One region of the Planococcus sp. NCCP-2050 genome, then DNA from elsewhere that is predicted to be linked to it. Evidence: predicted binding sites of a transcription regulator. Region 1 holds the regulator's gene; each other region holds the start of a gene.
The links. Region 1 encodes Rex, which represses fermentation and respiration genes when NADH is low (regulators of the CRP and FNR family bind a similar motif). Its sites were predicted from a motif close to TTGTGAAATATTTCACAA; they were not measured.

Region 1 (7,513 bases):
TAACTATCTGAAAAATAGGGGATTACCCAGATATTGTGTACTTAAAAGGGGAAAACTATGTGTATAACATTTTATTTGCCTGTGGATAATGTGCATAAACCTGTTGATAGTTGATTTTATCGCTTTTGGATTGTGAACAACTTTGTGGAAATAAATATTTCGTTAAAAGGTATTGACCTATATCTAGTGAATAGAAAAACCGTATACAAAAGTATACGGTCAAGAGTGGACGTTTTCAATCTTTTCTTGTAGTTCCAGCCACAAAGCCATTTTCTCTTCATGGGCTTCTTTGAGCTTTTCTAATTCGGTTTGAAGCGGCAATACTCGTTCGTGATCTTGGAAAACTTCGGGAAGGCATAGCTGCTCCTCGATTTCCGTGATTTGAAGGTCCAATTGTTCCATTTCCGATTCAGTTTCTTCGGACTGGCGCATCAATTGGCGCTCCAATTTTTTTGCTTCTTTGTTTATCTGCGAAGTAGTCGGGACCGCAGATGCTTGAGTGGCTGTCTTCGATTCCTCTTCTTCCAATGCTTTTAGTTCTTCAAGTTCGAGCTTTTTCTCTAGGTAGTAATCGTAGTTTCCTAAGTACTCAGTCGTTCCATCACGGGTCAGTTCGATGACTTTGGTCGAAATCCGGTTCATGAAATACCGGTCATGGGAAACGAATAAAATCGTACCTGGATAGTCAAGAAGGGCATTTTCCAATACTTCCTTGCTGTCGAGATCCAAATGGTTGGTGGGCTCATCCAACAGCAGGACATTGGCTTTTTGCATCATCAATTTTGCCAAAGCAACACGGGCTTTTTCGCCCCCGGAAAGTGTCGAGATCGGTTTAAGCACGTCATCACCAGAAAAAAGGAAACGGCCGAGAATGCCTCGGATGTCTTTTTCATTCACATGCGGATAATCGTCCCACAGCTCATTCAAAAGGAGCTTATTGCCTTTTAGATTGGCTTGTTCCTGGTCATAGTAGCCAAATTGGATGCCTGTGCCGTAATGGATTTCACCGGCAAGCGGCTCAAGCTCTTTCATGATCGTCTTTAAGAGTGTGGATTTCCCGACACCGTTCGGACCGACTAAAGCCAAGCTTTCCTGGCGATAGAGTTTCCATGAGATATTTTCGGACACTGGCTCATTTCCATAGCCGATTGCAAGCGAACGGACATTCAAGACATCGTTGCCGCTTTGCTTTTCAATGCTGAAACCGAAGCGCGCTGATTTTTCATCTCCATCCGGAGCGTCCATCCAATCGGTCTTTTCCAAAACCCTTCTCCGGCTTTGGGCCATTTTGGTGGTCGAAGCACGCACAAGATTGCGCTGGACGTAATCTTCGAGCTTTGCTTTCTCGCTTTGCTGTTTTTCAAATTGCTTTAAATCGTGTTCGTATTGCTTCGCCTTTTCATCCAAGTAGCGGCTATAGTTTCCTGTATACTTCTTCACGCGGTGACGAGACACTTCATAGACTAGCGTCACGACCTGGTCAAGAAAATACCGGTCATGGGAAACAATCAATAATGCGCCTGGATAATTCTTTAAGTAATTCTCAAGCCAGCTGAGGGTTTCGATGTCCAAGTGGTTGGTAGGCTCATCGAGGATCAGCAATTGAGGTTTGCTTAAAAGAAGCTTTGCCAGCATCAATCGGGTTTTCTGGCCGCCAGACAGCGAAATGATTTTCTTGTGGTAATCTTCCGAGTAGAATTTCATGCCATGCAGGATGGTCCGTGTGTCAGCTTCGTACTGATAGCCGCCGGCCTCTTTAAAATCATGCTGCAGCGTATCGTACTCTTGCATGACTTTTTCGTATCGTGCCGGTTCATCATAGACGGCTGGATCGGCCATCTGAGATTCAAGCTTGCGGAGTTTAGCTTCTTGTTCACGGAAATGTGTGAAAATCGTCATCATTTCTTCCCAAATGGTCGCATCGGTTTCAAGGTCCGTCTGCTGCTCCAGGTAGCCGATGGTCAGATCTTTCGGCATGATGATGTCTCCACTGTCGTATGACATCTCACCGGATATGATTTTCAATAATGTCGATTTGCCCGCGCCGTTGCGGCCCACTAATGCAACACGGTCGCGGTGTTGAACTTCCAGTTTGACGCCGGAAAGAATTTCATCTGCTCCGAACGATTTATGGACTTGGTTAACTTGTAATACTATCATGTGGGTCACCTCTATTCTCTCTTAGTGTAGCCTACGAAAGGGCGCTTCGCAATCAAGCCAGCTTTACATATGAGCCCGCCTCATGTAAGATAATATCGATTTGATACGACCTCAGGAGGTAACCTTGCATGTTGCATGAACCATCAAAAATTCCGCAAGCCACAACTAAAAGGCTGCCATTGTATTACCGGTTTCTCCAAAACTTTGCTAATGCTGGCCAGAAGCGCATTTCGTCACAGGAATTGAGTGAAGCAATGAAAATCGATTCAGCCACCATCCGCAGGGATTTTTCGCAACTCGGGGCATTCGGGAAAAAAGGATACGGCTATGACGTTCAGGATTTATTGATCTTTTTCCGCAAAACGCTTGATCAGGATGAGGCGACCAACGTTGCATTGGTCGGTGTCGGCAACCTTGGCAGTGCATTTTTAAAATATAACTTTCAACGCAACCATAATACGAAAATCGTTTTGGCTTTCGACTCAAATAGCCCGGTAGAAGGGGAGAAGATCAGCGACATCGATACGTACCACCCAGACCGGATTGAAGAAAAGATTGAGGAATATGGAATCGAATTGGTGATTCTGACCGTCCCTTCCCGCTCCGCACAGGAAGTGACAGACAGGCTTGCAAAAACGAAGATTAAAGGCATCTTGAACTTCACTCCGGTACGGATTGCCGTGCCAAACCATATCCGAGTCCAGACAATCGATCTCTCTGTTGAACTGCAGACGCTGATTTACCAGATCAAGCAACAATGACTTAAAAACTTCACATTTACCCAACCTTTCGAAATAGCCAAAGAGGGTTGAATCATGTAAAATGAAACCATTAATACAGGAGGTGTCTAATATGGCTCCAGGTCCAGTTAGTTTGATAGTAATCGCTATTGTGGCATTAATCATTTTTGGCCCGAAAAAATTGCCGGAATTCGGTAAAGCCTTCGGTTCTTCATTGCGTGAGTTTAAAAACGCAACTAAAGGTTTGACAGATGACGACGATGCAGCAGACGTGAAGAAGAAAGAAGAGCAAAAGGAAATACGATAGGATGTTTGTCTGATGAATCAAAAAGACATGACTTTAGTTGAACATATAGGCGAACTGAGAAAACGGCTGACCATCATCGCCGTTTTCTTTGTGTTAGCGCTCGTTGGCAGTTTTTTCTTGACCGAACCGCTGATCCAGTATCTGCAGTTCACCGAAGAAGCAAAAAATTTAACGCTGAATGCTTTTAAGATAACCGATCCCATTAAGATCTATATGCAAGTCATGATGGTATTGGCGCTTGTCATCATTTCACCGATCATCATGTACCAGTTCTGGGCCTTTATCAGTCCGGGCTTGCACGATACAGAACGGAAAGTCACATTAAGCTATATTCCATTTTCCGTACTGCTGTTTTTAGGCGGAATTGCTTTTTCTTATTTCATCTTGTTCCCTTATGTCATCGGGTTTATGCTCAACATATCCGATAACCTGGATATCCAAGATACGATTGGGATCAATGAATACTTCCAGTTCCTGTTCCAGATTACGCTGCCTTTTGGCATCGTCTTCCAGCTGCCGGTGCTGATGCTGTTCTTGACCCGTCTAGGAGTCATCACACCGATGTTGATGAGCAAATACCGGAAATACGCATATTTTGGGTTGATTACGCTGGCTGCTTTTATCACGCCGCCGGATATCATTTCCCATATGATGGTGACGGTTCCGCTGTTGCTGCTGTATGAATTCAGCATCATCATCGCCAAAATCGGCTACCGCAAGTTCTTGAAAGCGGAACAGAATTTAATCATCGAAGAACAAAAACAAGGCCTTCACGAATAAATCGTGAAGGCTTTTTTGTTTATTCATTATGTCCAGCTCCGGTGCCCAGCCTCTCGAGGTCTTAAGCTTGTTGAGGCTAAACGGGCACCTCTGCTTTTCTTTATGGCTGGAGGCCTTCCAAGTACTTGGTAAAGGCTTCGATTTTGTCCATGTTCAACTGAATGAGCATGACGAAAGCATTAAGCAGGATATGCGCGATGATCGGTGTAATGATGCGCTTGGTTTTCTGGTAGATGAATGCGAGTACAAGGCCTGTCGAGAAGTAAACGAGCAGGTGGCTGAATTCAAGGTGGACCAGCGCAAACATGAGCGCGCTGATCGCGGTCGCGATAAAGAAATTGGTCGTTTGGTTTAAGGAGCCGAAGACGACGCGGCGAAAAACGAGTTCTTCCATGACAGGTCCGAAAAAGACAATTGCTAAGATCGTTAGCGGTACGACTTCGGCGACACTGACGAGCGACATCGTATTCTCAGAGCCCGGTTCGATGCCGAGAACTTTCATTTCGATCAGCGAGGCGATGATCTGTCCGAAATAGACCAGGAAAAAGCCCAAGACACCCCAGCCGATCGATGCCCAGAGTCCGGCTTTTTTGCCGTTCCAAATATTGAAGAAGTTTTTATCGCGCAAAACGAAAATCATCATGATGATAAAGCCGATGGCCATGCTCGACACGATGAGCCAGCCGGAAGTGGTGGCTTCTGCAGTATCGGGATCTAGGCCTTGGCCGAGGAAATAATTATAAGTGGGCACTACGACTAGAGCGGGTGCTAACTGGATCACGATAAAGGTCAATAAAATATAGAGAGGAGTCTTCGGCATTTTGCGGCCGTATTTTTTCTTCGCGGGTTTCTTTGAAGAAGTGTCTCCATTCTTTTTTTGCAGGGAAGTTGATTTCATAGAGGCAATTCCTTTCGTCTTTGAATTCTTCTTTCATTGTAGTGGTTTCAAAACATTACCGCAAAGAATAAAAAACACGGAAGGTTTTGACTTGCAAATCACAATGGATTTTATTAAACTGAGAAGTGGGTTAGCACTCGTAGGTTGAGAGTGCTAATCGAGAACATTTAGATAATTCGAGGAGGGTGTTTCATTTGTTAAGACCATTAGGAGATCGCGTAATTATTGAGCTTTTAGAAGCGGAAGAAAAAACTTCAAGCGGGATTGTACTGCCGGGTTCAGCGCAGGAAAAACCGCAGGAAGGCAAAGTGATCGCTGTAGGTAATGGAGTCATCCGCGACAATGGACAGCGCACTGAACTGGAAGTCAAAGAAGGCGACCGGATCATCTTCTCTAAATACGCAGGTACTGAACTTAAATATGAAGGCAACGAATACTTGATCTTGCGCGAAAACGATATTTTAGCAATTTTAGGCTAATACATTTCAATAGACATTGAGGAGGAAGACTAAACATGGCAAAAGATATTAAATTCAGCGAAGATGCACGCAGCTTGATGCTGAAAGGTGTAGATAAATTAGCAGATGCAGTTAAAGTGACATTGGGGCCAAAAGGGCGCAACGTCGTTCTTGATAAAAAATTCGGTTCTCCGCTCATCACAAATGATGGGGTGACCATCGCAAAAGAAATCGAACTTGAAAATGCTTTTGAAAACATGGGAGCGAGACTTGTTGCGGAAGTGGCTTCTAAAACAAATGATATCGCTGGCGACGGTACGACAACTGCAACGGTTCTGGCTCAAGCGATGATCCGTGAAGGCTTGAAGAACGTTACAGCTGGTGCGAACCCTGTCGGCATCCGCCGCGGAATCGAAATGGCTGTGGAAAACGCAGTCAATGAATTAAAAGCGATTTCGAAGCCAATCGAAGGCAAAGAATCGATTGCACAAGTTGCAGCGATTTCATCCGGCGACGAAGAAGTCGGCAAATTGATCGCTGAAGCAATGGAACGCGTTGGCAACGACGGCGTTATCACGTTGGAAGAATCACGCGGCTTCACAACGGAACTTGATGTTGTAGAAGGGATGCAATTCGACCGCGGTTACCAGTCTCCATACATGGTGACGGATTCAGATAAAATGGAAGCGGTTCTTGATAACCCGTTTATCCTTGTAACGGATAAGAAAATCGGTAACATCCAAGAAATCCTTCCTGTCCTTGAGCAAGTAGTTCAACAAAGCAAACCATTGTTGATCGTAGCAGAAGACGTTGAAGGCGAAGCGCTTGCTACATTAGTTGTCAACAAATTGCGCGGAACATTCAACGCGGTAGCAGTTAAAGCTCCAGGATTCGGTGACCGCCGCAAAGCGATGCTTGAAGATATCGCGGCACTAACGGGCGCTGAAGTGATTACAGAAGATCTAGGCCTTGAGCTGAAATCAACGAACATCACACAGCTTGGACGCGCTTCAAAAGTGGTTGTGTCGAAAGAAAATACAACAATCGTAGAAGGCGCTGGCGACCAAGAGAAAATCGTTGCCCGCGTAACGCAGATCCGCAATCAGCTGGAAGAAACTTCATCTGAATTCGATAAAGAGAAATTGCAGGAACGTTTGGCGAAACTTGCTGGCGGTGTTGCAGTCATCAAAGTCGGAGCGGCTACTGAAACAGAGTTGAAAGAACGCAAACTTCGCATCGAAGACGCATTGAACTCAACTCGTGCAGCAGTAGAAGAAGGAATCGTTGCAGGTGGGGGTACGGCGTTAGTGAACGTCTACAACCGCGTAGCAGAGCTTCTTGAAACTCAAGAAGGCGACGTAGCAACAGGCGTCAACATCGTGCTTCGCGCACTTGAAGAGCCGGTTCGCCAAATCGCGACAAATGCTGGCCTTGAAGGATCAATCATCGTTCACCGCCTGAAAACAGAAGAAGTCGGAGTCGGCTACAACGCGGCAAACGGCGAATGGGTGAACATGGTTGAACAAGGAATCGTTGACCCAACAAAAGTAACGCGTTCAGCACTTCAAAACGCAGCTTCTGTTGCAGCAATGTTCTTGACAACTGAAGCAGTTGTTGCAGACATCCCAGAACCAGCAGCACCAATGGGCGGAATGCCTGATATGGGCGGCATGGGCGGCATGATGTAATTATTTATCAAACTAAACTCTCAACCCTCAATCTGACAGGGTTGAGGGTTTTTTTATTTGTCTTTGCTGCTCAACAATGTCATTCGATAATCTATGGTAAAATTAATGAAATGCAGCCGCTATACGGAGGTTTGGCAATTAGTAATTGGGGTGTTATGTGATGACCACGTTTCAAGAACTGCAAATGTATAAGAATTTTAATGAACTGGCCAATGATTTATTGGATTTGGCGAAAGAGATTTTGCCTGGCCACTTAATCTATTTGACTTCTCATAGTGATACGCAGCAAGTCATCTTAAAGTTTTCGAATGAAGATACGAGTATTGTGGTGGGGGAAGGATTGATATTAAACCTTAACGATACTTTATGCAACCGGATTAATTTTCAAGAAAACGAACCTTTAGTTTACGAAGACACGAAAAAAGAAAGCAGTTTGACGGGGCTTCAAAGTAAGCTTGATCAAATGAAAATCCGGTCTTATT
Region 2 (7,513 bases), on a different contig from region 1:
AACGCGGCTGCTCCGCCGACGATTTCAGTGATTTCCTGAGTGATCGCTGCTTGGCGGGCACGGTTATATGAAAGAGTCAATCCATCGATCAACTCACTTGCATTATCGGTTGCGCTCTTCATAGCGGTCATGGACGCAGCGTGTTCACTTGCCTTACCGTCAAGAACTGCACCAAAAATCAAGCTTTCTGCATATTGGGGAAGAAGAACTTCCAAAATCGCTTCGGCTGATGGGTCAAACTCGTAAGAAGCAGTTGAACCAGTCGTTTCGATATCCGTTAATGGCAAAACTTTCTTTTCGGTAACTTCTTGCTGAATAGCAGAGACAAAGTGATTGTAGTACATATAAACTTCATCATACGTACCATCTGAGAACATACCAACAGCTTTGCGCGTTATTTCTTTAATATCAGCGAAACTCGGGTGATCTGGAAGTGCGATTGCACTATCAAGAATCGTCATTCCCTGCTTAGCAAAGAAATCCCGTCCTTTACGGCCAATACTTAAGATAACGAACTCGTCATTTGAGGTATGGCGCTGACGGATTTTGCTCATCACTGTACGAAGAATATTACTATTGTATCCGCCTACTAACCCACGATCCGAAGTGATGACAAGATAAGCTGTTTTTTGTACTGGGCGTGTCGTCATCATTGCATGGCTCGTATCGTTCGATCCGGCCGCGATTGAAGCGACAACATCCTGAATTTTTTCCATGTAAGGAACGAATGCTTTCGCATTCAATTCAGCACGGTTCAACTTCGACGCAGAAACCATCTGCATCGCTCTTGTAATCTGGCTTGTTTTCTTGGTTGAAGTAATACGGTTTTTTATATCGCGTAAAGATGCCACTGGTATTTCACCACCTTATTATTTTTTCTTCTAGTCCGAACGAAAGTCTGTTAGAGCCTCTTCCATTCAGCAGCTCCCTAAGTTACTGCTGAATGTGGAGTTTCTCTTATTCTGATTTTGCGAATGTGCGTTTGAATTCGTTGATTGCTGCGCCAAATGCTTCGTCAGAAGGCAAACCTTGCGTAGTGCGGATAGTTTCTAAAACTTCTGTGTGGTTAGAATCCAGCCAGCTTGTCAATTCAGCTTCAAAACGTTGAATATCTTGAACTGGAATATCATCAAGGAATCCACGAGTCAATGCATAGAAGATGACAACTTGTTTTTCAACTTTGATTGGATTGTTCAAATCTTGTTTCAATACTTCAACTGTACGTTTCCCACGCTCAAGTTTTGCTGCAGTTGCTGCATCAAGGTCTGAACCGAATTGAGAGAACGACTCTAGCTCACGGTATGCAGCCAAGTCAAGGCGCAATGTACCCGCAACCTTCTTCATCGCTTTGATCTGAGCTGAACCACCAACACGTGATACAGAAAGACCAGCGTTGATTGCCGGACGTACACCCGAGAAGAATAGATCTGATTGAAGGAAGATTTGTCCATCAGTGATCGAAATTACGTTTGTTGGAATATAAGCAGAAATATCGCCCGCTTGCGTTTCAACGAATGGAAGAGCTGTAATCGAACCAGCACCTAATGTTTCATTCAATTTTGCAGCGCGTTCCAATAGACGGGAGTGCAAGTAGAAAACATCCCCTGGATATGCTTCGCGGCCTGGAGGACGACGTAGCAATAGCGACAATTCGCGGTAAGCCGAAGCTTGTTTAGTCAAATCATCATATACGATCAAAACGTGTTTGCCATCGAACATGAACTCTTCCGCCATAGAAATACCTGCATAAGGAGCCAAGTACAATAATGGAGCTGGTTGAGATGCAGATGCAGTCACGACGATTGTGTAATCCAAAGCACCGTTTTTACGCAAAGTTTCTACTACGTTACGTACAGTAGATTCTTTTTGTCCAATTGCTACATAGATACAAATCATGTCTTGGTCAGCTTGGTTCAAAATTGTATCGATCGCTACAGAAGTTTTACCTGTCTGGCGGTCACCGATGATCAATTCGCGCTGTCCACGGCCGATTGGCACTAGAGCATCGATCGCTTTGATACCTGTTTGAAGTGGTTCGTGAACCGATTTACGGGCCATAACCCCTTGTGCAGGGCTTTCGATCGGGCGAGTTTTAGTTGTGTTGATCGGTCCAAGACCATCAACCGGTTGACCAAGCGGATTTACTACACGTCCGATTAGTTCTTGTCCTACTGGTACTTCCATAATACGGCCAGTTCGACGTACTTCATCGCCTTCTTTGATGTCTGTGTAAGGTCCAAGGATAATGATACCAACGTTGTTGGCTTCCAAGTTTTGTGCCATACCTAGGACACCAGTAGAGAACTCAACAAGTTCTCCAGCCATGATGTTGTCGAGGCCATGAGCGCGTGCGATACCATCACCAATCGTGATTACTGTACCGACGTCGTCAACTTTCATCTCAGATTGATAATTTTCAATCTGCTGTTTGATCAAGACACTGATTTCTTCAGCTTTGATGCTCATGTATTTCACCCTCTCATAATTTCCTGAATTAACCGATCAACTGACGCTGCAAACGGCCCAGTTTTGAACTGATGCTGCTGTCATAAATGCGGTTTCCGATTTGAAGACGCAATCCACCGATTAGGGATGGATCAATAATGTTTTCGATGCGCAAAGATTGCTTACCGATTTTTTTAGCGAAAGTTGAAGAAATCGATGCACGTTCTTCTTCCGTCAACGGACGGATTGAGTATACTTTTGCATCTTCGATTCCTTGTGCTTCGTTTGATAAGTTAATGAATTCTGTAGCCAAGCCGCTGACTTCGTTTAAACGTCTGCGTTCTGCCATCAATTGAAGTGTGTTCATTACGTAGACGTTAACGCCGTTGAATACTTCATTGATTAAGTTCGTTCTTTTTTCAGCTGATAATTTTGGAGAAACAATCAGATTGTAAAGCTCAGGAGTCAGTTCAAAGACTTTCTTCACCTCACGCAAATCCATTTCTACCTTATCAACCACTTCATGTTTTTGAGCGATTTGGAATAAAGCTAATGCGTAGCGTTCTGAGACTTGGCTCATTGCACTTCGCCTGCCTTCGCAATCGTTTCGTTAATCAACTGACGGTTGTCTTCTTCAGAGATTTCTTTTTCCAACACTCTAGATGCTGCAAGCAATGACAATGCCACAACTTCTTCGCGTACTGCAGAAATCGCTTTTTCTCTTTCGTTCGCAATTTCTTGTACAGCTGCATCTTTCATGCGGCCAGCTTCAGCGCGCGCAGTCGAGATAATGTCCTGACGCGAAACTTCGCCTTGTTTTTTAGCATTCTCAACGATTTCCTGTGCTTGCGTACGCGCTTCTTTCAATAAGCTGCGCTGTTCTTCAAGCAACTTTTGTGATTCTTGGCGGCTGTTTTCAGCCGTTACGATTTCACTAGCGATCAATTCTTCACGCTGCTGCATGATTCCCATCAAAGGTCCCCAAGCAAATTTCTTCAATAGCAACATCAAGATGATGAAAATTACAAGTGTTGCTAAGATATCTCCGATATTCAAAAACTCCCCGGCTGCACCGAGTACGAGGTGATCAAAAAACACGATTGTTTCACTCCCTTCAAGAGCCTAAAATTCAGTTTCTTCTATTATAAGATCTTTAATGTAAGATGGTTATTCAAAATTGAAATGGGCCATACAAACATAAATGGCGAAAAACCTGCCGAAGCATTCCCGCCATTTAGCTTAATGTATGAAGAGCTTGCTACTATTGGTTCATAACGATGAACGCGATAACTACAGCGATGATCGGCAATGCCTCAACCAATGCAACCCCGATGAACATAGTTGTTTGAAGAACGCCACGTGCTTCTGGCTGGCGAGCGATACCTTCAACTGTTTTTGAAACGATAAGACCGTTACCAATACCTGCGCCTAGTGCTGCTAAACCTACTGCGATTGCTGCTGCTAATAAACCTAATGAACCTGTCATTGTAATGTGTCCTCCTCAGGATAGTTGTTTTTTCTGCTCATTTTGAACAGTTTATACTCAATGGTCGTCGGCAACTTTATGCGATAAATAAACCATCGTCAACATAACGAAAATAAACGCTTGGATTGCTCCGATAAAGATCGAGAATCCTTGCCATGCCATCATTGGAACGATAGCTGAGGCAAATCCGAATACACCTGCTGATGCAAGTCCTGCCAATAACGTCAGCAAGATTTCACCTGCATAGATATTACCGTAAAGACGCAGACCGAGTGTCAGCGTATTTGCGAATTCTTCAATAATTTTGAGCGGGAATAAAAACGGCATAGGTTTCAAGTAACCTGCGCTGTATTCTCCCAACCCTTTCAATTTGATGCCATAATAATGGCTCAAAATGATGACTGTGGCTGCCAATGTCATTGTCACTGTTGGATCAGCTGTCGGTGATTTCCACCAAAGATCTCCATTGACGACTATTGCAAAAGGCAACCCTAACATATTCGAGACGAAGATGAACATGATCAGCGTAATTCCAAGAACGTGGAATCGTCCGCCGTCTTTCCAGTCCATGTTGCTCTTGATAAGCCCTTTTACGAAATCCATGATCCATTCCATAAAGTTTTGCATGCCCGTTGGTTTGAGCTGCAGATTCCGTGTAGCGATAAAAGCAATTAGGAATACGATAATAGCGGCTACAAGAAGCATCATAACGTTCGATAAGTTAAACCAGATCCCGAACACTTTAAGCATAGGAGCGCCATGATCCACGATAGTTTCACCTCTCTTTCCACTTTCTTAATGGTGTTTCACATGATAAACAATCCGTTCTGCTAAAAGCAGAACATAAGGGATCATCAACCCGATTACTGTACTGACCAAGTGAATATGCTCTGCGAATAATAATGCCAACGCAACAGCAGCTACACCTGATGCAAACCGTAATGCCGTTCCAAGCGAACGAACTTTCGAGCCTTCTGCCACCGCCCGGTCGAATTTTTCCATCCGGCGAACCAAAATCCACATATTATAAAGACCAAACAAAGTTCCGATTATCAGGCCTGCGAAAACTTCTTGATAAGGGGTAAACCCCCAACCAATAACGAATGCCGCCAGGATGAAATACATCATTCTTTTTTGTCCTGCATAAATCTCCCTAAGTCCATCCATTATTATCTGTCTCCTGATTCGAATTTTCGGACGGTCTGTAGCATTGCCCACACACCGGCAAACATGCCCGTGAGCAAGCAGATGATTAAGAAAAGCGGGGCGGTTCCGAATTGTTCATCGAGCCACATACCTGTGAACGTACCGATGAGCACGGACCCGACAAGTTGTGAGAGGATAGCACTGTAAAGCGCCATCGCTTGTAAGGGACTTTTTGTTGGGCGCATGATAAACCCCTCGAGTTTCGTTTGATTTGACATTTTACCCCTATAAAAGAGCAGTCGCATCAGGCTTTCGGAACAACATCTATATGTAAGAAAACCTTCTCATGCATACCCTTTGTAAGCATACAATAGGGGTAAAATCATGTCAATTACTAGAAGTGAAAAACTTCACAAGCAACTACCCTTCGACATATTCTTGACAAATTCGTGTCCAACATGTCCTCTCAACAATTCCGCTATTTATTTCTCAGAAAAATACGTGTGCAGCGCTTCAACGATTCGGCGGGAAGCTTCCCCGTCCCCATAAGGGTTTGAAGCATGCGACATTTCTTTATATGCGTTTTCATCTGTCAATAATTCTTTTGCCATTGAATAGATGGTTTCTTCTTCCGTACCCGCAAGCTTCAACGTTCCTGCATCAATTCCTTCAGGGCGTTCCGTCGTATCACGAAGTACCAGTACCGGCTTGCCGAGTGATGGTGCTTCTTCCTGGACGCCGCCAGAATCCGTCAAGATGATGAATGAACGTGCTGCGAAGTTATGGAAATCCAAAACTTCAAGCGGTTCGATTAAATGGATGCGCGGATCGCGTCCTAAGACTTCATCTGCCACTTCCCGGACAGCCGGGTTCATGTGCACGGGATAAACCACTTGGACGTCATCGTGTTCTTGAATCAATCGCTTAATCGCACGGAACATATTGCGCATCGGCTCTCCAAGGTTTTCGCGTCGGTGAGCTGTCAACAAGATCATCCGGTCATCGCCGATCTGTTCAAGGATCGGATGGCTATAAGTTTCGCGCACCGTCGTTTTCAATGCATCGATCGCTGTATTGCCGGTAATGTAGATGGTTTCTTCTTTTTTGTTTTCATCACGCAAGTTTTGCGCAGATTTTTCAGTCGGCGAAAAGTGGATATCAGCCATTACGCCCGTCAATTGACGGTTCATCTCTTCCGGATACGGCGAGTATTTATTGTGCGTACGCAGACCCGCTTCTACATGGCCGATGGCAATCTGATTGTAAAACGCTGCTAAACTGGCAACAAAAGTTGTCGTGGTATCGCCATGGACCAACACGATGTCCGGCTGTGCTTTTTTCATCACTTCGTCTAAACCGAGCAAAGCACGTGTCGTAACGTCGCTCAATGATTGGCGGTCTTTCATAATATTCAAATCGTAATCCGGCGTAATCTGAAATGTCTCAAGCACTTGATCAAGCATCTGTCTATGCTGAGCTGTGACCGTCACAATCGGCTCGATTGTTTCCGGATGCTTTTGAAGCTCGAGCACTAGAGGCGCCATCTTGATTGCTTCCGGGCGCGTGCCAAAGATCGTCATTACTTTCCACTTTTTCGTCAAACTAATCAACCTCGTTTTCATATTATTTGAGTGAGGAAGTAATCGCCTTTGTTTCCGGCAATCGCTTACCTGACTTATTGCTTTTACTTGTCCAGATAAATTCCAACTACACAGGGCTAAACGGGCGCTTCCGCTTTTCTACTGTCCAGACTCCAGCGCCCAACCCCTCGAGTCGCTTCGCCCTTTTCGGCAATGGCAAAAACCGCCATTACCGGCAAGGCCTCCAGCGCTTGTCGGGGTTAAACGGGCGCTTCCGCTTTTCTCTTGTCCAGACTCCAGCGCCTAGCTCTTCGGGACATAAGCTGCTTCGGCTGTGCGGCTGAAAAACGCCGCTTCGCCGAATCATCTTATGCCTGTCAGAGCTGACCAGGCGCTTCCGCTTTTCTGTTTACTTCGTGCCGAACAATCTGTCTCCGGCGTCTCCGAGTCCTGGAACGATGTAACCGTGGTCATTCAATTTTTCGTCAAGTGCCGCGATGTAAATATCCACATCCGGATGCGCTTTTTGCAAAGCTTCTACACCTTCTGGAGCTGCGATGATGCACATGAAGCGGATTTTAACAGCGCCACGTTTTTTAAGTGAATCCACTGCTTCGATTGCAGATCCTCCTGTAGCAAGCATCGGATCAACAACAATCAATTCACGTTCTTGAACGTCTGAAGGCATTTTAAAGTAGTATTCAACCGGCTGCAAAGTTTCCGGATCACGGTATAAACCGATATGCCCCACTTTAGCAGCAGGCATTACTTTCAAAATACCATCTACCATGCCAAGACCGGCGCGGAGAATCGGCACGATGCCTAATTTTTTGCCAGAAAGCACTTTTGAAGTTGT
Region 3 (7,513 bases), on a different contig from region 1:
GCTCCCGGATACCTGGATTTACCGATTCTTCGTTCACTGCCTGAGCGTCTATCGCCAATTCATTGCGCATCGCTTCAAAAAAAGCTTCATCCATAAAAATCCCCATGATCAGATGGCCCATTGGCGGTCCTTCTTCTTCGCTCGTCAAAATTTCTCCCGCGCTAAATAATACATGGCTATAGTTTCCGTCTCTTATAATCGCCAGGCCATCCTCTTTTTTAGTTTTCTCGAGGATTTCAGGAATATTCTGCAAGCTGTCGTTCAGATTCAATGCCGAACCGTCCGTTAAATCGTATCCTTCAGCGTAGACGATTTCTCCTTTACTATCTGTATAGATAATTAAATTGACAGCATTGTTTTCAAAGGTTTCCTTCATCAAATTAGAATCGATGTATGCCTCATTGCGGTTTTGTACAAATGTATACGAATCATCCCAAATGGCCCAGTCCCTATTCAGCCGCTGTAAATCCGATTTTTCTGACTGGATATAGCTCTTCACTCTCTCCATATCGATTTCAAGGGATTGTTCATCCAACAACTCGGCGTCATCAAGCAGAACCGGACGTATAAAAAGGAAAAGCAATACGATAAATGCTGCCATCGTGAGTCCAATTGTTCCCGCAGTCTTCATCTTTAGTGTCATATCGTCTCTCCCAAATCTTCGTGATGTTTTGAAGCCGTTTTTACGAAAACGGCTTTTCTTTTACTATCGGCAGTTTTTTGATTTTCTTAATGGAAATTAACGATACTTGACGAAATTCAAGAAATCCTCGCGATAAAAGGCATTTAATACACATGGCTGTTTTTCCTTTTTTTCCAGGGCCGCCAGCTCCTCCGGGAAAGCCGATTCTGCGTTAAGGCGGATGAACGGCAATTTCTCCTGAGCTTTTTGCGACCGGATGTTCACTTTCCGCGCACCGGCAAACACATGCTCCAAGCCCAACTCTTCAAATGCGATTTTCAAAATGGCGATTTTAGAAGCCTTATTGTATCCTTGCCCCCAGAACGGATGGGCAATCCAGGTGCCCATATGGCAGGATTTTTTGCTTCTGTCGATGAACATCAGATCGGTCAGTCCAATCAGTTCTCCATTTTCATTTAAAATGACGCGAGGCACCGTTTTCTTTTCCTGCTCTTCTATCTGCACTCTTCTAATAAAAGCTTTTGTATCTTCAACCGTGCCATCCGGCAATCCTAATGCATCTTTCACAGGAGGTGCTGAGGAATATGTATGTATGTCTTCCGCGTATTTCAAGTCGTGTTTCACTAATTGGATTTTCTTCATTGCCTTGACTCTCTCCATTCCTGTTCTAAGATGCTGTAGACGAAGGAATCCCGCCAACCGTCCCGCAATTGAATATTTTCCCGGAGCCGTCCTTCCTTTGACATGCCTAACTTCTCAAGCACTTTATAGGAAGCGGTATTCCTAGGGTCGCAGGTCGCAAACACCCTATGAAGTTTCTGGCCATTAAATGCGAATTGCAAAACCTGGTCAGCTGCTTTTCCCGCAATGCCCCGGCCCCAAAAATCCGGATGCAAAATATAGCCGATCTCACCAGTCCGATTGACTTCGTCCCGGATATTCAATTCAACTGCTCCTATCATCTTTTTCGTTTCTCCGACTGCAATCGCGAAAACGAATTGCCTTCTCGGAATGGCTTCTGCTTCCTTCAACACCTCATGCACGTAGGCCCTGCTGTCTTCTTCTGAATTTGGTCCCCAGGCTTGATGGCGAGAAACTATTTCCAAAGATGCGTAAGCATGGACACTTCCCCAATCTTCTTCCACGATTTCCCGCAATTGAATTCTTTTCTCTATCGGCTCATTCATCGGCTGTCGTCTCCGCTTTTAATTTTCGTTTAAGCAGCCGGATCTGTCCGCGGTGGCTAATTTCATCTTCCATCACATGGAACCATAAATAATAATGATTGAACGAAACGCCGTTCGGCCAAACGCCTTCTTCGTAAAGCCAGTGGTCTTCTTTTTCTTTAAAGAGGCGCAAGGTTTCTTTTCGTGTGTCATCAAGCAGCTGAAGATAGAAGCCCACCGATTTTCCAGGAATCTCTTTTCGTCCGCTTTCCCCCAACTCAAGAGCCGCCGACCAATCTGCCAACTCCTCTTCTGTCAAATCACGCTTCTCAAACGCAATCACTTGATGGACTTTTTCAATCGCTGCCATATGGTATAGAAGCGCCCCGATTGAATTGCTGGCGGCGTCTTCCACATAATCCAATTCGCATACTTGAAGCCCAGCAACTTCAACTTTGGTAAGAGAACGTGTGTGGTCAAGCTGGAACAGCAATTCTCCGATTTTTTCGCTGAAGCCTTGAAGCGGTTTAATGGTGTAGTTCATTTTCTGGCAGCCCCTTCTTTTTTGAAATAGCCGAGCGTCGTTTTCCCATTCAATTTTTCGGTTTTTCCTGTTTGTCCATACCCCAGTTTTTCGTACAAATGGCAGTTGCCCCGCTCTTCCAGAATGGTGGCCAATTCCCACGTAGCCGCTTGTGCAAAATCTTCTTCCACTCGCTTCATCACTTTCTGGGCAATGCTGCAACCTTGAAACGAAGGGTCGACAAATAACGGCCCGATCCAGTATTGACGGTCGTCTTTCCAATGGATCCGGATACCTCCAGCCAACTTTCCGTCTGCTATGATTTTATAAAAGCGCCCTGCCGGATGTTCGATTCTCAGCAACAGCCGTTCTATGGATTCGTTGGCAGGGTTGGTTTCGAAATCCTGGTACTTATCCAGCAAAGGCTGAAAAGCCGCTTTCTGCAATCCATGGAGTGCCGCTGCATCTTCTGCTGTAGCCTGTTCTAAAAATATTTCCATCCTGCCACTTCCTGTTCCCCGACTTAAGTAATTTTTATTGTAGTAATTCATTATAGGCATGAAGCCTCATTGCTGAATAGTCTGTTTTTTTATTGGAAAGAAAAAAACTGCCTCTCCGTTGTCCGGAAAGGCAGTTTTCGTTTTATTCTTCGTCAGAAATACTCGTTTCAATCAGCATGGCAGTAAAAACGATGAAGATAATCATTAATGATAACGCGGTGATCAACATTTCACTCAACTCCTACCAAGTTTTGAATCCTTCCGATCCAGGCGGTGCATGGTGAATCATGTGGCTTAACGGAATCGCATAAGCTGCGACAATCAGGAAGACAGCGATTCCGATCCAAATCCACCAATTCTCCAGCCATTTCGGTGTATTTTCTTTGTCGCTGTCTGCCAGCGGAAATTCGACTACATCTTCCGGCTTTACAGCTTTCGGCGACAAGAACATCGTCATGACGACGATATAGATGAGAATCATGGCGGAGAGGAAGAGGATGCTTCCCCCGACTGCCATCGTTACATGATTGGTTAAAATGCCATCGAACCATTCAAGAGCGGACTCGTGCCCGTTATAGCCTGAATACGCGGTCCGTCTCGGCGCACCGAGAAGCCCTAGGACGTGTTGGGCTGTTGACATCAGAAGCATCCCGATCGACCATGTGATGATTTGGACGAATCCGAGAATTTGCATTGACTTCGTAAATTTACGGCCGGTCAAGTAAGGAATGAGCCAGAACGTCATCCCCATAAAAGTCATCGCTACCGGTGTACCGACCGTAATATGGAAGTGGCCGACAATCCATAAGGTATTGTGAACAACTTCATTCAACTGGAAGCTTGCATTGATAATTCCCCCGGCACCACCGGGAATAAAGAATGCCATGGCGATAAAGATGGAAGTGAAGCGGACATCTTTCCACGGAAGTTTTGTGAACCAGCCGAATAGACCGGTTCCGCCTTTTTTGCGTCCCGCTATCTCAAAGTTGGCGAACATGGAGAATGCCGTCATCAAAGACGGAATAATAACCATGAATGTCAAAACTACCTGAAGAAATTTCCAGAAGTTCGATATCCCCGGTTCCGTCAACTGGTGGTGGAACCCGACCGGAATGGAAAATAGGATGAATAAGACAAACGATAAGCGTGCCAAGGAATCACTGAAAACTTTGACGCCAATTATTTTCGGTACGATCACATACCAAGCCATATAAGCAGGCAGCAGCCAGAAGTAGACAAGCGGATGTCCGAAATACCAGAACAGGGAACGGCTCAATTCAACATTTATGGTATCTGTCCAGCCGAATGCCCACGGGATGTATTGGAATAAGACCGTTGCCACAACCCCTAAACAGGCAATAATCCAAAGGATGATCGTCGTAATCGTCATAAAAGCGAATAAAGGGCTGAGTTCCCCTTTATGGTTTCTGCGCCACACCACATAATGGCCGACTAAAGCGAAACTGCTGATCCATGTTCCGACAATGACCAATGCCAAGCCGACGTAAAACCAGCCGCTGCCTTTAAGCGGTGCGTAAAATGTATAAAGGACTGAAGCTTCACCGGAAACGATCATGACTGTCGCCATCACCGTGCCAAGCAAAGTTACCCAGAAGCCGATCCATGAAAACAGACGGACTTTCGGGCCGAACGTCCCCAAACTTTTACTCATGCCGGTAATGAAAAATCCAAAGATGAAAAAGGTCGTAAATATAAGTGCGAGCAGCACACCGTGTGCCGTTAAAATTTGATAATAATCCAGCCAAGCCGGCAATTGAAGTGCATCATTCCGGATAAAAACTTGAAGCAGCCCGCATAAGGTCCCGATTAAAAAGGCCGTATACGCAACGCCGATATTCCATAAAGCTATTTTTCGATCTTGTGCAGCAATCATGTTTAATACACCTCTATTTCATTGAACATCATATGATGCCCTGTTCCGCAATATTCATTGCAGAGAATCAAGTATTTTCCGGGTTTATCGAATGTATAGGATTTTGTCGTGATGCGCCCCGGCACGACCATCATATTCACTTTTGTATCATCAATCGTAAAACTGTGGACCACATCGGTGCTGGTCACTTTGAAGATGATTTCTTTTCCGGCTGGCACCCGCAGATCCGGCGCATTATAGCCGAAAGCCATAGCGACGATTGCCACTTGGTATGTGTCGTCATCCAATTGCGTCACTCCCGGTTTATCGAAAGGCGCTGTCTCGTTCACTTTTTTCGGATCGATCGTGTCCATCCCGCCTGCTGGGGTATGGTCCTGTGAAAATGCGCTCACGCCGACGACACCTAGAAACACTGCTAACGCAACAATTCCGAACGCCAGCCAAATTTTTTCGAATTTATGAAGATGCATATTCCTCTACTCCTTTTTCTTTGTTCCTTTTTCACCTTGCCACATACATGGAATAGACGATGACCCACATGGCCACAATCACAACACCCACAAAAAATACACTGATCAAGGTGCCGCGGAGGTCTATATTCGCATGATCATTTTTTTTTCTCATTTCCCTTCACCTCTTCTATCAATCTCTTACTCCTAAAGTAATCTTTTCTGCCTTCGAACATTGTGATATTTCTCACACATGCCCCCCTTTTTATGGCGTCTGTCGAATTTTAGACAAAAAAGGAGTTGCCCCAAAAGTAATTTGGGGCAACTCCTTTGCGACGAAGCTAGCGAAGCGATGCAGGAGCAATATTTTTCCCCTACGATTTATTAGAAGTAAAAGGAGCTGTCCAATAAGTCCTTACTCGACTTATTGGACAGCTCCTTTTTGATTCAATAATTTGGTTTAACTTTCCTAGTCGATTTTGCAAAATGAAATTGGGCAATTTTCGCAATTGATCTGGGTTTTTAAATAGGAAAGATCGTGGATCAACATTTTTCCACCCACCATCGAAATCATCTTTTCCTTTTTCAAGTCGCTGAGCATCCGGTTCACCACTTCACGGGTCATTCCGCAGAAGTTGGCAAGTTCCTGATTGGTCAAGACCATATCGATCAAAATGCCTTCAGGCTGCTGGATTCCGTAGCTATTGCTCAAACGAATTAACGTAGAGTAGAGCGCTCCTTTTTTGCCGTGAAGGAGAAGATCGCGGAATTTTGTCTGTGTCTTTTGCTGATCGATGCCCATCCATTTCATGAAAGCCGCCGATAATCGAGGATTCTTCAGAAGCCCTTCTTCCAAATCTTCTATCGCGATTTTCGTACAAACAACATCTTCAATCGCTTTTGCATCCAGCATGTATTTCGCAGCTTCGGAAAACACGGTGACTTCCCCGACAATCTGTTCCGGACCGCAAATTTTCAATGTAAGTTCGCGACCGTCCGGCGTCACTTTTCCGATCTGGACTTTTCCGGACTGGATGATGTAGATTCCTTCAACATCATCGCCTTCTCGAAAAAGATAACTATTTTTATAGTAAGACTTCTCTATTTTTTTAATGCCCGCATGCAGGTCCATTTCTATCGTGAATTTTTGAGTTGCTGCCGTCCGTTCCAAATTGAACCCTCACTCCTCAGAATATTGTTCCCTGTATGTAAAGATTATCATATTTCGGAAGCAAAAAATGTAATTTCCCAATAAAAAAACTGCCAACTATGGCAGCTGTGGCATTAATAAATGAAGGGAACCAGTCTTGCTCTTTTTTTCATCCATCGAACATATTCCGGACCGAATTTTTCGATCAAAAGCTCTTCTTCGTAGCTGATGCGCTTTAGCAAAGTCCAAATGACGACGGCTCCGCCCAAAATTGCCGCAATCAGGCTTGTACAAAATAAAGCCATGCCAATACCAATCAGCAGCAAGGCCGTATACAGCGGATGCCGCAGCATCCGGTAAGGGCCGGAACTGACGATTTCATCGCCTTCTCGGACTGTGACATGCCGGGTAAATTGGCTTTTCAAATGAAGGATTCCCCAGAACCTCAAGAATACACCCATAGCAAATAGCACGAGGCCAGTCCAGCGCATAAATTGGCCAATTTCTGTGTCTGTTCCGATCTCCTGCAGCAATAATGCCGCAGCAATCGTAGCTCCGAGCGCGGCTAAAATATAATAGAAAGATTTTTTTTCGTAAGGATCGCCTTCTCCGACGCCCCGATTTCGAAAGAAAATGAATTCTCCGATCCAAACCACGCTAATTCCAATAAAAATCCATTCCGCCATCGCCATCATCTTCACCCAAATCTTCAGTTTCTCTTATAGTCAATATATAGAACATTGCTTCTCAAAACAAATCTCTTCCCTTCCCGGGTTAAACTCAACAGCTCTTCACCTTATCGACATACTTTAATGTAAGAATAATGAAATAAAAAAGGAATTTACAGCACGGATGTGGAAAGAGAACAATATAGACAGGAGGAATTCAAATGCCCTTACAATATCAAAATATCTTAGTTGCGGTGGATGGTTCGAATGAAGCAGACCTTGCCTTCAAAAAATCGATCGGAATCGCTGCCCGCAATAAATCCCACTTGTATCTTGTCCATATTATCGACAATCAATCTTTTGGTTCAGTGGAGGCTTACAGCCAAGCAATCGCAAAAGAAGCGATGGCATCTTCTGAAAAATTGATGGCGGGCTATAAGCAAACAGCCGCTTCCGCTGGAGCAGAAAATGTCCACGTCGTGATCGAGTACGGTTCGCCTAAAAAGTTGATTCCCGTCGA

Region 2: the regulator Rex is predicted to act here: its motif matches at 5,476-5,493, upstream of NFU07_RS05495 (AtpZ/AtpI family protein).
Region 3: the regulator Rex is predicted to act here: its motif matches at 5,411-5,428, upstream of NFU07_RS08585 (cytochrome C oxidase subunit II).

The regions. Positions count from the first base shown of each region.
Region 1 is NZ_BRCX01000004.1:239,614-247,126, reverse strand. Features, by position in the region: gene NFU07_RS14210 (ABC-F family ATP-binding cassette domain-containing protein) at 220-2,160, opposite strand; gene NFU07_RS14205 (redox-sensing transcriptional repressor Rex) at 2,289-2,921, shown strand; gene tatA (twin-arginine translocase TatA/TatE family subunit) at 3,013-3,207, shown strand; gene tatC (twin-arginine translocase subunit TatC) at 3,220-3,987, shown strand; gene NFU07_RS14190 (CPBP family intramembrane glutamic endopeptidase) at 4,088-4,885, opposite strand; gene groES (co-chaperone GroES) at 5,080-5,364, shown strand; gene groL (chaperonin GroEL) at 5,400-7,031, shown strand; gene NFU07_RS14175 (sensor domain-containing diguanylate cyclase) at 7,192-7,513, shown strand, end outside.
Region 2 is NZ_BRCX01000001.1:1,127,998-1,135,510, forward strand. Features, by position in the region: gene atpG (ATP synthase F1 subunit gamma) at 1-851, opposite strand, end outside; gene atpA (F0F1 ATP synthase subunit alpha) at 958-2,466, opposite strand; gene NFU07_RS05470 (F0F1 ATP synthase subunit delta) at 2,495-3,025, opposite strand; gene atpF (F0F1 ATP synthase subunit B) at 3,022-3,543, opposite strand; gene atpE (F0F1 ATP synthase subunit C) at 3,707-3,931, opposite strand; gene atpB (F0F1 ATP synthase subunit A) at 3,989-4,699, opposite strand; gene NFU07_RS05490 (ATP synthase subunit I) at 4,727-5,098, opposite strand; gene NFU07_RS05495 (AtpZ/AtpI family protein) at 5,101-5,322, opposite strand; gene wecB (non-hydrolyzing UDP-N-acetylglucosamine 2-epimerase) at 5,560-6,678, opposite strand; gene upp (uracil phosphoribosyltransferase) at 7,067-7,513, opposite strand, start outside.
Region 3 is NZ_BRCX01000001.1:1,718,593-1,726,105, forward strand. Features, by position in the region: gene NFU07_RS08550 (bifunctional diguanylate cyclase/phosphodiesterase) at 1-643, opposite strand, end outside; gene NFU07_RS08555 (GNAT family N-acetyltransferase) at 740-1,285, opposite strand; gene NFU07_RS08560 (GNAT family N-acetyltransferase) at 1,282-1,830, opposite strand; gene NFU07_RS08565 (mycothiol transferase) at 1,823-2,353, opposite strand; gene NFU07_RS08570 (GNAT family N-acetyltransferase) at 2,350-2,832, opposite strand; gene NFU07_RS08575 (b(o/a)3-type cytochrome-c oxidase subunit 1) at 3,074-4,726, opposite strand; gene NFU07_RS08580 (cytochrome c oxidase subunit II) at 4,729-5,196, opposite strand; gene NFU07_RS08585 (cytochrome C oxidase subunit II) at 5,228-5,350, opposite strand; gene NFU07_RS08590 (Crp/Fnr family transcriptional regulator) at 5,645-6,307, opposite strand; gene NFU07_RS08595 (methyltransferase family protein) at 6,460-7,011, opposite strand; gene NFU07_RS08600 (universal stress protein) at 7,215-7,513, shown strand, end outside.